Regions from separate parts of the Pseudoalteromonas sp. JC28 genome, predicted to be linked through region 1. Evidence: predicted binding sites of a transcription regulator. Region 1 holds the regulator's gene; each other region holds the start of a gene.
The links. The regulator sigma-54, encoded in region 1, starts transcription at its own class of promoters, with help from an activator protein. The targets are predictions, from matches to a motif close to GTTGGCACGNNNNTNGNNT.

Region 1 (4,250 bases):
TGGCAAATAAGCGCATTAGAAGCAACCCTATACGAAAACAACACCTTGATATTAGAGGGCAATGTGTTGGCAAAGAATTTAACGCCTAACGCCATGATCACGGATATCAATGCCGATAATGTAAGAGTTGAAATTAAGCAAAAATTGATGAAGTCGGAACACCCTGTCGTTATCAACGGTCCTAGTCTTAGGATCACAGGTAAAGGACTGCATGCGGATCTACAAAAGCAAGTGATCGAACTCATCAACCACACAAAGACAATTTATTATGACCAGTAAAATCATTAACAAACTAGTTTTCATCGGCTTGCTTGCAAGTTCTACTCTAGCAATTGCTGCAGAACAAAATGAAGTCATTATTGATGCTGGCCGTCAGCAAGCTCAACTGCAAAGCAACATCGGTATTTTTGAACAGAATGTTGTTATTATTCATGGCAACAGAAAGATAAATGCCGATCGCCTAGAGGTCCACCGTCGCGCGGAACTTGGCATTAACAAGCAACTGCTTGTGGCAACTGGCAGCCCTGCCACTTTTAGCGAACGTCAACCCGATGGCAACTTGCTAGAAGCCAAAGCAAATGAAATCCGTTACGACGTAGCGAAGGGAACCCTAGTGATTTCTGGTGATGCTGAAATCAATCAAACTGGGCAAAAAATCAATGCTCAAGTCATCACCTATGACATTGAAAAGCAATTGATCAGCGCTGAGCGCTCAGACCAAGAAGACTCTCGAGTAAGAACCATCCTTGTTCCTGTTGATGACAAAAAAGACGCTAAAGAGAAAAAAGCGCAGGAAGAAGGTAACAATTAATGAGCGAGCTCAAAGCAACTGGTCTAGCAAAGAGTTATAAGGGTCGTCAGGTCGTCAAAAATGTTGGTTTAAGTGTTCAGGCTGGCAGTATTGTAGGCTTATTAGGACCAAATGGTGCAGGTAAAACCACTACGTTCTACATGATTGTAGGGTTAGTACCAAGCGACAAAGGCTATATTCAGATTGATGACGAAGATATCACTTTGTTACCGATGCACAGCCGCGCACGACTTGGTATTGGCTATCTACCGCAAGAGTCTTCAATCTTTAGAAAACTCACGGTCTATCAAAATTTGATGGCGATTTTAGAAACTCGAAAAGACTTATCTAAAGTTGAAAGAGAAGCTGAACTAAACGAGTTACTGGATGAGTTTAATATTCAACACATTCGCGACTCACAGGGCATGGCATTGTCGGGAGGCGAAAGAAGACGAGTCGAAATTGCTCGCGCTTTAGCCGCAAACCCTAAGTTTATCCTGTTAGATGAACCTTTTGCTGGTGTTGATCCTATTTCGGTGTTAGATATAAAGACAATCATAGAGCACCTAAAAAACCGTGGTATCGGTGTGCTTATCACCGATCATAACGTTAGAGAAACACTGGACGTATGTGAAAAAGCCTACATCGTTTCACATGGTGAGTTAATCGCTGCAGGCACGCCAGAACATGTTTTGGCAGATCAAACCGTAAGAGATGTCTACCTAGGCGAACAATTCAAGCTATAGTTAAGACGTAGTATTAATAACTGTTAAAAAGGATTGTTAGAGATACATGAGGCAATCATTACAGCTGCGCATGGGGCAGCAACTTACAATGACTCCGCAACTGCAACAAGCCATTCGCTTGCTGCAGCTTAGTACATTGGATCTGCAACAAGAAATACAAGAAGCATTAGACAGCAATCCATTGTTGGAAGTGGAAGAAGGTGATAATACTGACGGCGAAAACGCTGACCAACACAGCCAAGAAAAGAGCCGTGCTGACGACAATCAAGATTCAGCCGATGAAACGCAGGTTAGTGACTATGAGATAGACTCAGATACCGCCATGAGCAAAGACACTGTGAGCGATGACCTTGCCATGGATGTCACTTGGGACGAGTATATGAGTGCAGCGCCTGCTGCAAGCTCAGGTCCACTTCCCGATGACGATAATGTTTATCAAGGGGAAACCTCTGAATCTCTCCACGATTATCTCATGTGGCAACTCGAACTGACACCATTTAGTCCAACAGATAGAGCTATTGCGATTGCGATTATTGAAGCGGTCGACCTGTCAGGCATTCTAACACTGTCTTGCGAAGACATTTTAGAAAGCATTAATGACGAGAATAGCGAAGAGCCTATTGAGCTAGATGAAGTCGAAGCCGTACTCAAACGCATTCAGCTTTTTGACCCTGTCGGTATCGCAGCGCGTAGTTTACAAGAATGCTTATGCATTCAGCTAAACCAATTCGCCCCAGATACCCCATGGATTGCCGAAACAAAAATGATCCTGACAGAGCATATCGACTTGCTTGCCAGCCGTGACTATCGAACTTTGGCTAAGAAAACGCGCCTTAAAGAAGCCGATCTCAAAGAGGTCATGACGTTAATACATAGCCTTAACCCAAAGCCTGCGGCAAGCATTATTCATGAAGAGCCTGAATATGTGATCCCTGACGTATCGGTGAAAAAAGTAAAAGGTCGTTGGGTCGTAGAGCTAAATCCTGATGCTATGCCTAAAATAAGAGTAAATGACCATTACGCTGCGATGTCTAGAACGGCGAAATCCAGTACGGATAGTCAGTTTATTCGCTCACATTTACAAGAAGCAAAGTGGTTTATTAAAAGCTTAGAAAGCCGAAATGATACTTTATTAAAAGTTACCAATTGCATTGTGCAACAACAACAGGCATTCTTTGAACATGGCCCCGAAGCAATGCGCCCTATGGTGCTAAATGATGTTGCTGAAATGGTTGAGATGCATGAGTCCACAATTTCCCGTGTGACAACACAAAAATACATGCATACACCTCGGGGAATATTTGAGCTGAAGTATTTCTTCTCTAGCCATGTAAGTACGGAAAATGGAGGTGAGTGCTCTTCTACAGCAATTAGAGCACTTATCAAAAAGCTGATAGCTGCAGAGAATACCGCGAAGCCATTGAGTGACAGCAAAATTGCAGATATCTTAGCTGAGCAAGGAATTAAGGTAGCGAGACGTACGATTGCAAAATATCGTGAATCCCTAGCCATTCCACCGTCAAATCAGCGTAAAAGCTTGATATAAGACGTAAAACCCAAGAAGGAAAAATGCTTATGCAACTAAATCTAACTGGTCGCCATGTAGAAATTACTGACTCATTAAGAGACTATGTCACCAACAAGTTTGCGAAGCTAGAAAGGCACTTTGATCATATCAATAATGTGCATGTGATCCTTGATGTCGAGAAACTAGTACAAAAAGCAGAAGCAACATTACACGTAAACGGCGGCGAGCTATTTGCATCAACAGAGCATCAAGATATGTATGCCGCAATTGATGGCCTTATCGACAAGCTAGATCGTCAAGTTATTAAACACAAAGAGAAGCTCACTCGACACTAAGATGAAATTAAGTGAATTAGTGAACAAGGACTGCAGTAAAGCTGCGGTCCTTTTTAATAGCAAAAAACGTATTTTAGAATACATCAGCGAACTGGCTCATAGCCAAATTCCAAATACCAGTCAGCATGCTATCTTGGACGCCTTAATGGCGCGAGAGAAATTAGGCAGCACAGGGATCGGTAAAGGCATTGCCATTCCCCATGGTCGACTTGAAGGTTTGGATAAAATCCTTGCAATGGTGCTTGTCAGCGAGCAAGGGATCCAGTTTGAAGCCATAGATAAGCAGCCTGTCGATATTTTTGTCGCGTTCATCGTACCTGAAGGTGATAATCAACAACACCTGAAGACCTTAGCGGCGATTGCTGATACACTCAAAGACAAGTCTTTTTGCAAAATGCTTAGGCAAGCAAAAAGTGATGATGAGTTATATGCAGTGATCCAAGGTGAACTTGATGAGTGATGAAGAAAAAGGACTCGAGCTTATCATTATCAGTGGCCGCTCAGGCTCTGGTAAATCTGTAGCGCTTCGAGTATTGGAAGACTTAGGCTACTATTGTGTGGATAACATTCCAGTCAATTTGCTGCCGTCTTTAGTCCGCAGTGTTTCGGACAATTATAATAAAATTGCAGTCAGTATTGATGTTAGAAACTTACCTAAAGAACAGGACGAGTTTAATGACATTCTTGAATACTTACCAGGCTTTGCCAAACCTACCCTGTTTTATTTAGACAGTGACGATCAAACCCTGATAAAGCGCTTCTCAGAAACACGACGTTTGCACCCTCTTTCACTGCATAATCTTCCATTAGATGTTGCGATAAAGAAAGAACGGGAATTGTTAGACGTGCTG
Region 2 (4,250 bases), on a different contig from region 1:
GCGTGTTCAGCTGCTGTGTTGCTTTATTCACGTCCTGCTGATTACGCAAAATAGAATTGAGATTAGAATTAAAAATTTGATTTTGAGATAAACGCATAATTACCTCGCTGCACTTAATAAGGTATCGAACACGGTTCTTGCTGCTGAAATGACTTGCGCCGAAGCAGAGTAAGACTGTTGAAAACGTAACAAGTTGGCCGCCTCTTCATCTAGGTTTACACCCGATAGAGACTCAAACCATGCACTCGACTGATTAGCCAGCGCTTCAAATGCCGCGCCATTGGTTTTCGCTTGATTGGTGATAACCCCTACACCAGTGACAATATCGGCATATGCTTCATTAAAGGTTTTATGGCTTTCGGTACTACCTGTAGGCTCTACATTTTGTCTAACTAAATCCGATGATTTCAGACCATCGAGCGCTGCACCATTACGGTTATCATCAAAGCCACCGGTGTTAAAGCTGATCTCAAAACTATCACCAGTATTCGGTGTACCCTCAATATCGAAAGTGAAGCCAAGGTTATCAAAAGGCGCAGGTGCTGCTCCTCCCACTCCAGACAGAATATCTTTACCATCCGCTGGAGCCGTAAAGGTATGCGTTGTACCTGAATTACTGGTCAACGTATATTCGTTAGCATTGGCTGTTTTAGTCAAAGTATAAGGACCATCATTCAACGTTGGCGGCGTTCCCGCAGTAAATGCACTGGTCGCGGGATCGGTATCAGTGACGACTCCAGCTGAGATGGTCGCCGTACCATTATTGTCTGCTGATTTTTCTGTACGAATTGGTGACGCTAATGCGAGAGCTTCTGGTCTTTGAGTTGCAAGCTCCAACCCAGTTGCAGCCTGTTGGTTTAATTTCACAAGAAATCTATCGCCTGTTGCACCACTACCAGTTACGTTCATCTGTAAGCCAAAATAATCGCCGGTTCCCGTGATGACTCCACCTGCAATATTACCAGTCGTCGGCGTACCGATAGGATTGCCTTTGGCATCTACAGCTGTTATTTCAACGGTTGTTGCACTGGTATAAGTAACTTGAAAATCGGTAGCTGGCAACTCATTGCCGCGCTCAGGCTCAAGTGTTGCCGTAAGCGCTGCGGTGCCTGTATTTTCGCTGTAAGCAAAGCCACCCACGGTGGGTATTTTAAATATATCTCCACCTATATTGCCATCTAAGTCCATTCCCAATCTATTTTGCTGATTAAAAGCATCTGCCAATGCGAGGCCAATTTGGCCTAGTTGGTTTTGTGCCGGGATCAACACTTCATCTCTAAACGCCAGTAACCCGCCGATTTTGCCTTTCAAGCTGCCGCTATCTAACTCGAGTTGCACAACATTTTTATCTTTAATGTCTAGGATTAGTTCTTTATGATTAGGATCTGGATTGCCTTTCATCGCGAATAAATTGAAGGCTCCACCTTGCATCACAAGTGCATCCCCAGTGCCTAAAAATACGAGCTTCTCGCCATTTTCACCATCGAGTGTTTCTATATCTACAAGTTCAGCGAGCTCCTTGATAGCTTGATCTCGCTCGTTAAGTACACTGTGATCGACATTGTTCAGATTGAGTGCTGATTTACTCGCTACTTGTTTATTTAATTCGCTGATTTTTTGCACAAGGTTATTGGCTTCTTCTGAGAAAATATCCAATTGCTCGTTCACAATACTGTTTTGATCAACAACAATACCTGACAGTCTATCCATTTGATCAACAAGGCCTTGAGCGCCCGTCATAAATAAAGAGCGGTTAGTTGTCGATGAAGGTAAGTTAATCGCGCTTTGTAAATTGTTAAACATCGAGTTGATGCTTTTGCTCAGACTGTTTGAGTCTTGTGCAAACAACGTATCAACACGGCTTGCCTCAGTGACAAACTGCTCGTAGTAAGACTGATTAGAAATATCACGATTTAATTGCTGCTGCGCAAATTGGTTGAGCAAACGCACGGTTTCACCACGACCAACCATGCCACCTATCATCGTTCCGTGCTCAGTCCGTTCACGGATATACCCTTTGGTATTTAGGTTAGCAATGTTTTTACTGGTGGTTTGTAGTAACTCGGAGTTAGCCCTAACCCCTGCTGCACCAATATTTAATAGATCAAATGACATCTCATCTGACTCCCTTTGTTAGCGCACCGGATAAGAAATCGGATACATCAATACGCTTTAAAACTGACTTAATTTTGTTGGCATAATTCGGATCGGTCGCATAGCCTGCATTTTGAAGTTCACTTAAATAGGCGTGACTATCACCAGCCTTATTTAAGGCTTGCTCGTATCTCGGATTACCTTTTAGGAAACTGACATAATCGTCAAAGCTTTGTTCAAGCGACTTATAAGCACGGAAATCGGCTTGCTTTTGCACCGGTAACCCTTGCTCAAATTCAAGTGTCGATTTTCTGGCGCTTTCACCACTCCAGCGGCTATCCGCTTTAATATTGAATAGATTAAAACTGCTACTACCATCCTTTTTGCTGATGATGTGTTTACCCCAACCGGTTTCCAGTGCAGCTTGTGCAACCATTACCGCAGGGTTCAAGCCCAACTTTTTCGCCGCTGTTTGAGCGTATTCCCAAATTCTATCGACGAATTCCTCAGGAGAACCAAAGCCTGTTTGTTCATCGCTTGAGGCATCTGCCTTTACATTGACAACCTGCGGTTCGGGTTTATTCACACTCTCACTCGCTGTCGCCTGCTTTTTAAAGGAAATATCGCCGTCAGCTCTCATTACTGATGCAGGCTTATACTTTTCAGAGTTAGGAGACAACTGCTGCACAATCAGATCTGCCAGTCCTAAGCTGCCCTGCTCAGATAAGTGCATCGAAAGTTGCTGATCATGCATTTCTTCAAAAAATTTGACACCACTAGAGTTAAATGGACTGTCTTTATCCTCTAGCGCCTCATTCGCTTTACGCATGCTTTGTAACAACATTTGCGTAAAGATAGACTCAAACTGTTGTGCCGCCTTCTTCAATGCCTGATCTGAGGCACCTTGATCGCCAGCACCTTTCAGCGCCTCTTTACGGATCGAATCAAGGTTTCCTAGGTCAAAAAAGCTTTGATTTTTCAATTGGTCGGTGTTCATACACTCAGCACTGTTTGACGTTAATAACTATACAAATAGAAATGCAAAATCCGAGCCAAAAAAAAGCCCCACAATTGCGGGGCTAACTAGTTGATTAATAATGGAACATCAAATGACGACTAATTGACCATTTATCGCGCCTGCTTCTTTTAGCGCTTCAAGGATCGCCATTAAATCGCCAGGTGCTGCGCCAACCTGGTTAATTGCCCTAACCAAGTCATCAAGACTCACGCCTGGGTCAAACACAAACGCTCGAGAGTCATCCTGATTTACGTCGATAATGCTTTGCTGCGTCACTGTTGTTTCGCCATTCGCCAGCGCATTAGGTTGTGACACATTTTGCTGCTCAGCAATTGTTACGGTAAGGCCGCCATGAGTAATTGCCGCAGGCTGCAACTTGACATTTTTGCCGATAACGATAGTGCCAGTGCGCGAGTTAACGATGATCTTCGCAGCGGTATCCGCTGGTTTGAATTCAAGATTCTCTAGCGTAGATAAATACGCAACGCGCTGAGACGGATCTCTTGGTGCAATTACTCGAACTGAAGCTGCATCCATAGGTTTAGCACTGTTTGGTCCAACAAGACCATTGATAGTGTCGGCCAAGCGCTTTGCGGTAGTAAAATCCGGTCTATTCAAGTTAAAGGTAATGTAATCACCCTGAGTAAACGGACTTGGTACTGCTCGCTCCACTGTCGCGCCATTTGCCACACGCCCTACTGTCGGGGTGTTGATCACAACTCGACTCCCGTCGGCACCATCAGCGCCCAAACCACCGACAATCAAGCTACCTTGCGCAATTGCATATACGTTACCATCAACCCCTTTTAGAAAGGTCTGAAGTAAAGTACCGCCTCGTAAACTACCAGCACTACCAATAGATGAAACGGTAACGTCAATGGTTTGGCCGGGCTTAACAAAAGGTGGCAGATCTGCGTGAACCGCAACAGCCGCAACATTTTTAATTTTTGGCTTTAAGCTTGCGGGCATCGTGATCCCAAAGCTATTCAACATCGCTTTAAAGCTTTGCTCGGTAAATCTGGTTTGCTCACCGGTACCAGGCAAGCCCACAACTAGGCCGTAGCCAACCAGTTGGTTTGAACGAACACCTTCAACCATACTGACGTCTTTAACTCGCTCAGCAGAAGCCAAAGAAGAA
Region 3 (4,250 bases), on a different contig from region 1:
AAGCGTACTTTCTCAGGAAACTGAGACAAAATTTCGGCGGATTGCTCAGGCTCGAGATAAGACAATACAATCGTTTGGATCTGCGGGTGCTCGTTGCGGATAATATTGGCAACTTGCTTCGAGTCCATCCACTTCAACGAATCCAACCCTTTTGCACCAGAGCCCATAACGATTTGGTCAATAAGGCTTGCCGCTTTGTCTTCACCAAGTGCTGCGGTTAGCGCCTTCTTAATAAAATCTTCCGATTGGAAACCAATTGTACTAAAACTTTGAATTTGTTCGATAAACAAATTGTGCACAGCTGCAATTTTAGCCTGAGATAGGTCATCCATGGAGGCCATCGCCATACCGACCTTTTGCACTTGCTTCGGCTCTAAGTGTTTCAAAATCTGAGCCGCATCTTCTTCAGTCAAACTAAGCAGTAAGATGGCAGCCTTGTCGACGCCATCTAGCTTGTCAACGTCAAAGGCTGCGGGCAATTGTTTTTGTTCTTGATCAGTCATCTTCTGTCAACCACGCTTTCACAACTTGTGATGAGAGTTCTGGTTCGTTAGCAACTAAGGCACGTACTGCTTTGAGTAAGTCCTCGTCGCCATGTAAGTCTGGCAATTGTAATCTACCGTCAGAAGAGAAGCCAACCGCAGACTCATCGAATTCGTTATTTAGCATATCGAGTGTACTGTCACCTAAATCTACACCACTGGTCAACGCATCTTCATCAAAATCTTCAAGCGTATCATCTGGGTAAATTAGACGCTTAAGCATAGGTCTTACTACCGCTAAGATTAGCACAATGATCACTAAGGTACCTGCTGCAAGACGGATTGTCTTTTGGAACCAATCTTGCTCCCAAAGTGGTATCTCTTGCATTTCAGTGAGGTCTTCACGCACGAATGGCACAGTCACTACCTCTAGTGCATCACCTCGCTGCATATCAAAGCCCACACCACCTTGTAGCAAACGACGGATGTTATTTAACTCTTCTTGCGTACGCGGCGCCATTGCCATGTTACCTTCAGCATCAGGTTTTGCGAGGTAGTCAACGGCCACACTCACACTGATCCGGCGAATAACCCCAGTTTGCTGACGTTTATGGCTAATAGTGGTATCTAACTCATAGTTACGGGTTGCTTCTTTTTGATTACTGCTTGGTGTTGCACTTTGACCATTGCCGCCTTGACCCGCAATCTCTGGGATATTTGAGTTTATAGGAGGTTGATTAGTCAGCGCCCCCGGAATACCCACAGCTAAACCACCAATATTATTTTCTTCATACGTCGTTTCGCTACGAACCGCAGGTAAATCTGGGTTATAACGTTTTTGCGTTTCTTCAACTGCGCTGAAGTCCATCGTTAAGTCAACCTGCGCGGTAAAGTTACCAAGACCTACAGTTGGGATCAGGATGCTATCAATTTTTTCTAGATATTCTTGTTCACGCTTACGTTCGATTTCATACTCTTTTCTCGAGCGCGCAGCTAAAGAGTCTTGAGAACCAGAGTTGAGTAGACGACCGTTTTGATCGGTGACAGTCACGCGTGAAGGCTCTAGGCCTTGTACCGCTGATGCCACAATGTCTACGATTGAATCAACTTCTTCGCCGCCAAGCGTTTTGCCACGTTTAAGGGTAATAACTACGGTTGCAGAGGGTTTTTTCTCGCGACGTGCAAAGACGTTTTCTTTTGGAATTGCAAGTAACACTTTTGCACGATTTACGTCTTGTAACTCTTCAATTGTTCTCGCAAGTTGTTGCTCACGGCTATGTTTTAAGCGCTCTCTTTCAAGACGTTGGCTAACACCAAAACCCATATCTTGCATCAGAATATCAGTGCCAGAACTCGGAGACTGGGTAAAACCGTCACGCGCCATGCGTAGTTTTATGTCTTGATAGTCCGACTCAGCGACTAAAATGGTATTACCATCTAATTGGTATTCAATTTTCTGTTGGTCTAAAAAGTCTAACGTTTCGACGAGTTCTTCTGTTGGGTATTTACCAAGTGGGCGCATATCTGGTTGGCGCGCCCAAATGATAATAAAGATTGCGATTGCTAAACAAATAGCAAGGGCAATAACCAGAGTAACCTGGCGCAACATATCAACACCGCTTAGCGCACTGAAGTAGCCTGATTTTTGCTCTTGTTGCTCATCCGATCCGCTGTCATTATTCAGCGCTGCATCGGAAAGCGTAAGATCTGTTGATTGATTAGTAGCCACGATTACTCTCCACAGTCACTCAATTAAACTGGCATGCTCATGATTTCTTTATAGGCCTCTACAAGTTTATTACGAACTTGCACTGTTGCCTCAAAAGCGACCGACGATTTTTGTTTCGCTATCATGGCTTCTGCAAGAGAAACGCTTCTGTCACCCATTTCAACAGCGGTGACTTTTTGTTTCGCTTCTTGTTGTAAGCCATGAACCGTATTAAGTGCGTCTGAGAGTAAATCGCCAAACTGAGCCGACGAAGATGCCGCCGTCTTAACCGGCTGCACTGATGGCTGTGTGTTTCTCGTCGCTTCTGCAGCCATTGCCTGCATTTCTTGAAATAGCGCTGATGATTGTACTTTCATGATGCTTTACTCAAAATAACTCTTAGTTACCTGTAATAAAGCAGAAAACGTGCCAACTTAAAATCGTTAATTTTCAGTATGTTGAAACATTTTTAGCATGTCGAAAAATTGGCAGTGCATAGAAGTGAAAACTAGGCGCCTAAGATCTGCTGATCTTTATAGGCACCTAATTAAATTTGAATTAACAGATAAAGCTTAGCCTGAGGTTTGGATAAGCAATGAGCTAACTCATTGTTTTTAAGCTCAGCTAACTTAGGTTAAGCGGGTAGCGCAATCCCTAAATCTCGCATTTTTGCCAGCTTGTAGCGAAGTGTGCGAGGACTCATACCCAATACCTCCGCCACCTCTTTACGTTTGCCATTAAACTTTGCCAGTGTATCTAAAATAATTTGGTGTTCTTTATCCTGTAACTCATCCTTATAGCTAATGATCTCATCCTCACCTTGAGAGCGCTCCATTAGAGCTGATGCTTCATGATTTACAAGTGGTGCAGACTCAATCAAAGCCATCGGTGAGAAATTTTCGATAAAAATATCATCTTCTTGAATTTCATTACCTTGGAACAAAATCAGGGCACGTTGAATAACGTTGTCTAGCTCTCTTACGTTTCCAGGCCAACTGTGTGAACTGAGCTTGCGCTTTGCACCGCTGCTTAATATAGGTGTTGGCTTGCCTGCTTTTTGCGTATGTCTTACCAACAAATGCTCAGCTAACACAGCGATATCACCCGCTCTGTCCTTCAGTGGCAACCACTCTAGTGGGAAAACATTGAGGCGATAATATAAATCTTCTCTAAATACCCCATCATCCACCGCTTCTTTTAAATCGCGGTTACTGGTTGCCAACACTCTGACGTCCAGTGAAATGGTTTTTCTACTGCCTAAACGCTCTACTTCCCGCTCTTGTAACACGCGAAGTAATTTTGCTTGTAATCCCAAATCCATCTCTGTGATCTCATCAAGCAAAATCGTTCCCTTTTGTGCTTGCTCAAATTTTCCAGGACACGCCTGAATGGCACCTGTAAATGCCCCCTTCTCGTAACCAAACAGGGTCGCTTCGAGCATATTTTCTGGGATTGCAGCGCAGTTAATTGCGATAAAGGGATCATCTGCTCTGTCGGATTTATCGTGAATATAGCGAGCTAACACTTCTTTACCTGAACCGCTCGGTCCAAGTACCATAACGCTGGCATCCGACTTAGCTACTTTTGCAGCCAGTTCAAGTAGTTTAATACTCTTTGGATCGGCAACAATGGGGCCATCTGTCTCTTTTTCCTTCTCAGGTAGATAACGTCCAACCATATTGAGCAATACTTCAGGCGCAAATGGCTTAGCCATATAGTCGATGGCACCCAATCTCATCGCTTCAACCGCATCATCAATGGTCGCGTATGCTGTCATCATCAATACCGGTAATTCGGGATAGTTGAGTTTAATGGTCTTTAACAAGTCAAGCCCACTCATGGCACCCATTTGCACGTCACTCACCACCAAAGAAAAGGTTTCTTGCTTGAGCAATAAAACGGCTTGTTCCGCACAACTTGCTTCTACGCACTCGATATTTGAAAGCTGCAATGTATCAATGAGTGCTTCTCTTAAACCAGCATCATCTTCAACAACTAAAACTCTGTTACTCATAGTTCCTCCGCCTCAATTAGTGGTAGTACCAAGCTAAAACGCGCAC

Region 2: the regulator sigma-54 is predicted to act here: its motif matches at 3,133-3,151, upstream of flgJ (flagellar assembly peptidoglycan hydrolase FlgJ).
Region 3: the regulator sigma-54 is predicted to act here: its motif matches at 2,606-2,624, upstream of fliE (flagellar hook-basal body complex protein FliE).

The regions. Positions count from the first base shown of each region.
Region 1 covers NZ_QOKX01000007.1:479,168-483,417, forward strand. The annotation lists gene lptC (LPS export ABC transporter periplasmic protein LptC) at 1-279, shown strand, start outside; gene lptA (lipopolysaccharide transport periplasmic protein LptA) at 269-811, shown strand; gene lptB (LPS export ABC transporter ATP-binding protein) at 811-1,536, shown strand; gene DS891_RS17605 (RNA polymerase factor sigma-54) at 1,583-3,082, shown strand; gene hpf (ribosome hibernation promoting factor) at 3,112-3,399, shown strand; gene ptsN (PTS IIA-like nitrogen regulatory protein PtsN) at 3,401-3,859, shown strand; gene rapZ (RNase adapter RapZ) at 3,852-4,250, shown strand, end outside.
Region 2 covers NZ_QOKX01000001.1:183,549-187,798, reverse strand. The annotation lists gene flgL (flagellar hook-associated protein FlgL) at 1-97, opposite strand, end outside; gene flgK (flagellar hook-associated protein FlgK) at 100-2,115, opposite strand; gene flgJ (flagellar assembly peptidoglycan hydrolase FlgJ) at 2,117-3,091, opposite strand; gene DS891_RS00690 (flagellar basal body P-ring protein FlgI) at 3,200-4,250, opposite strand, start outside.
Region 3 covers NZ_QOKX01000001.1:212,949-217,198, reverse strand. The annotation lists gene fliG (flagellar motor switch protein FliG) at 1-503, opposite strand, end outside; gene fliF (flagellar basal-body MS-ring/collar protein FliF) at 496-2,214, opposite strand; gene fliE (flagellar hook-basal body complex protein FliE) at 2,235-2,567, opposite strand; gene DS891_RS00825 (sigma-54 dependent transcriptional regulator) at 2,825-4,204, opposite strand; gene DS891_RS00820 (PAS domain-containing sensor histidine kinase) at 4,201-4,250, opposite strand, start outside.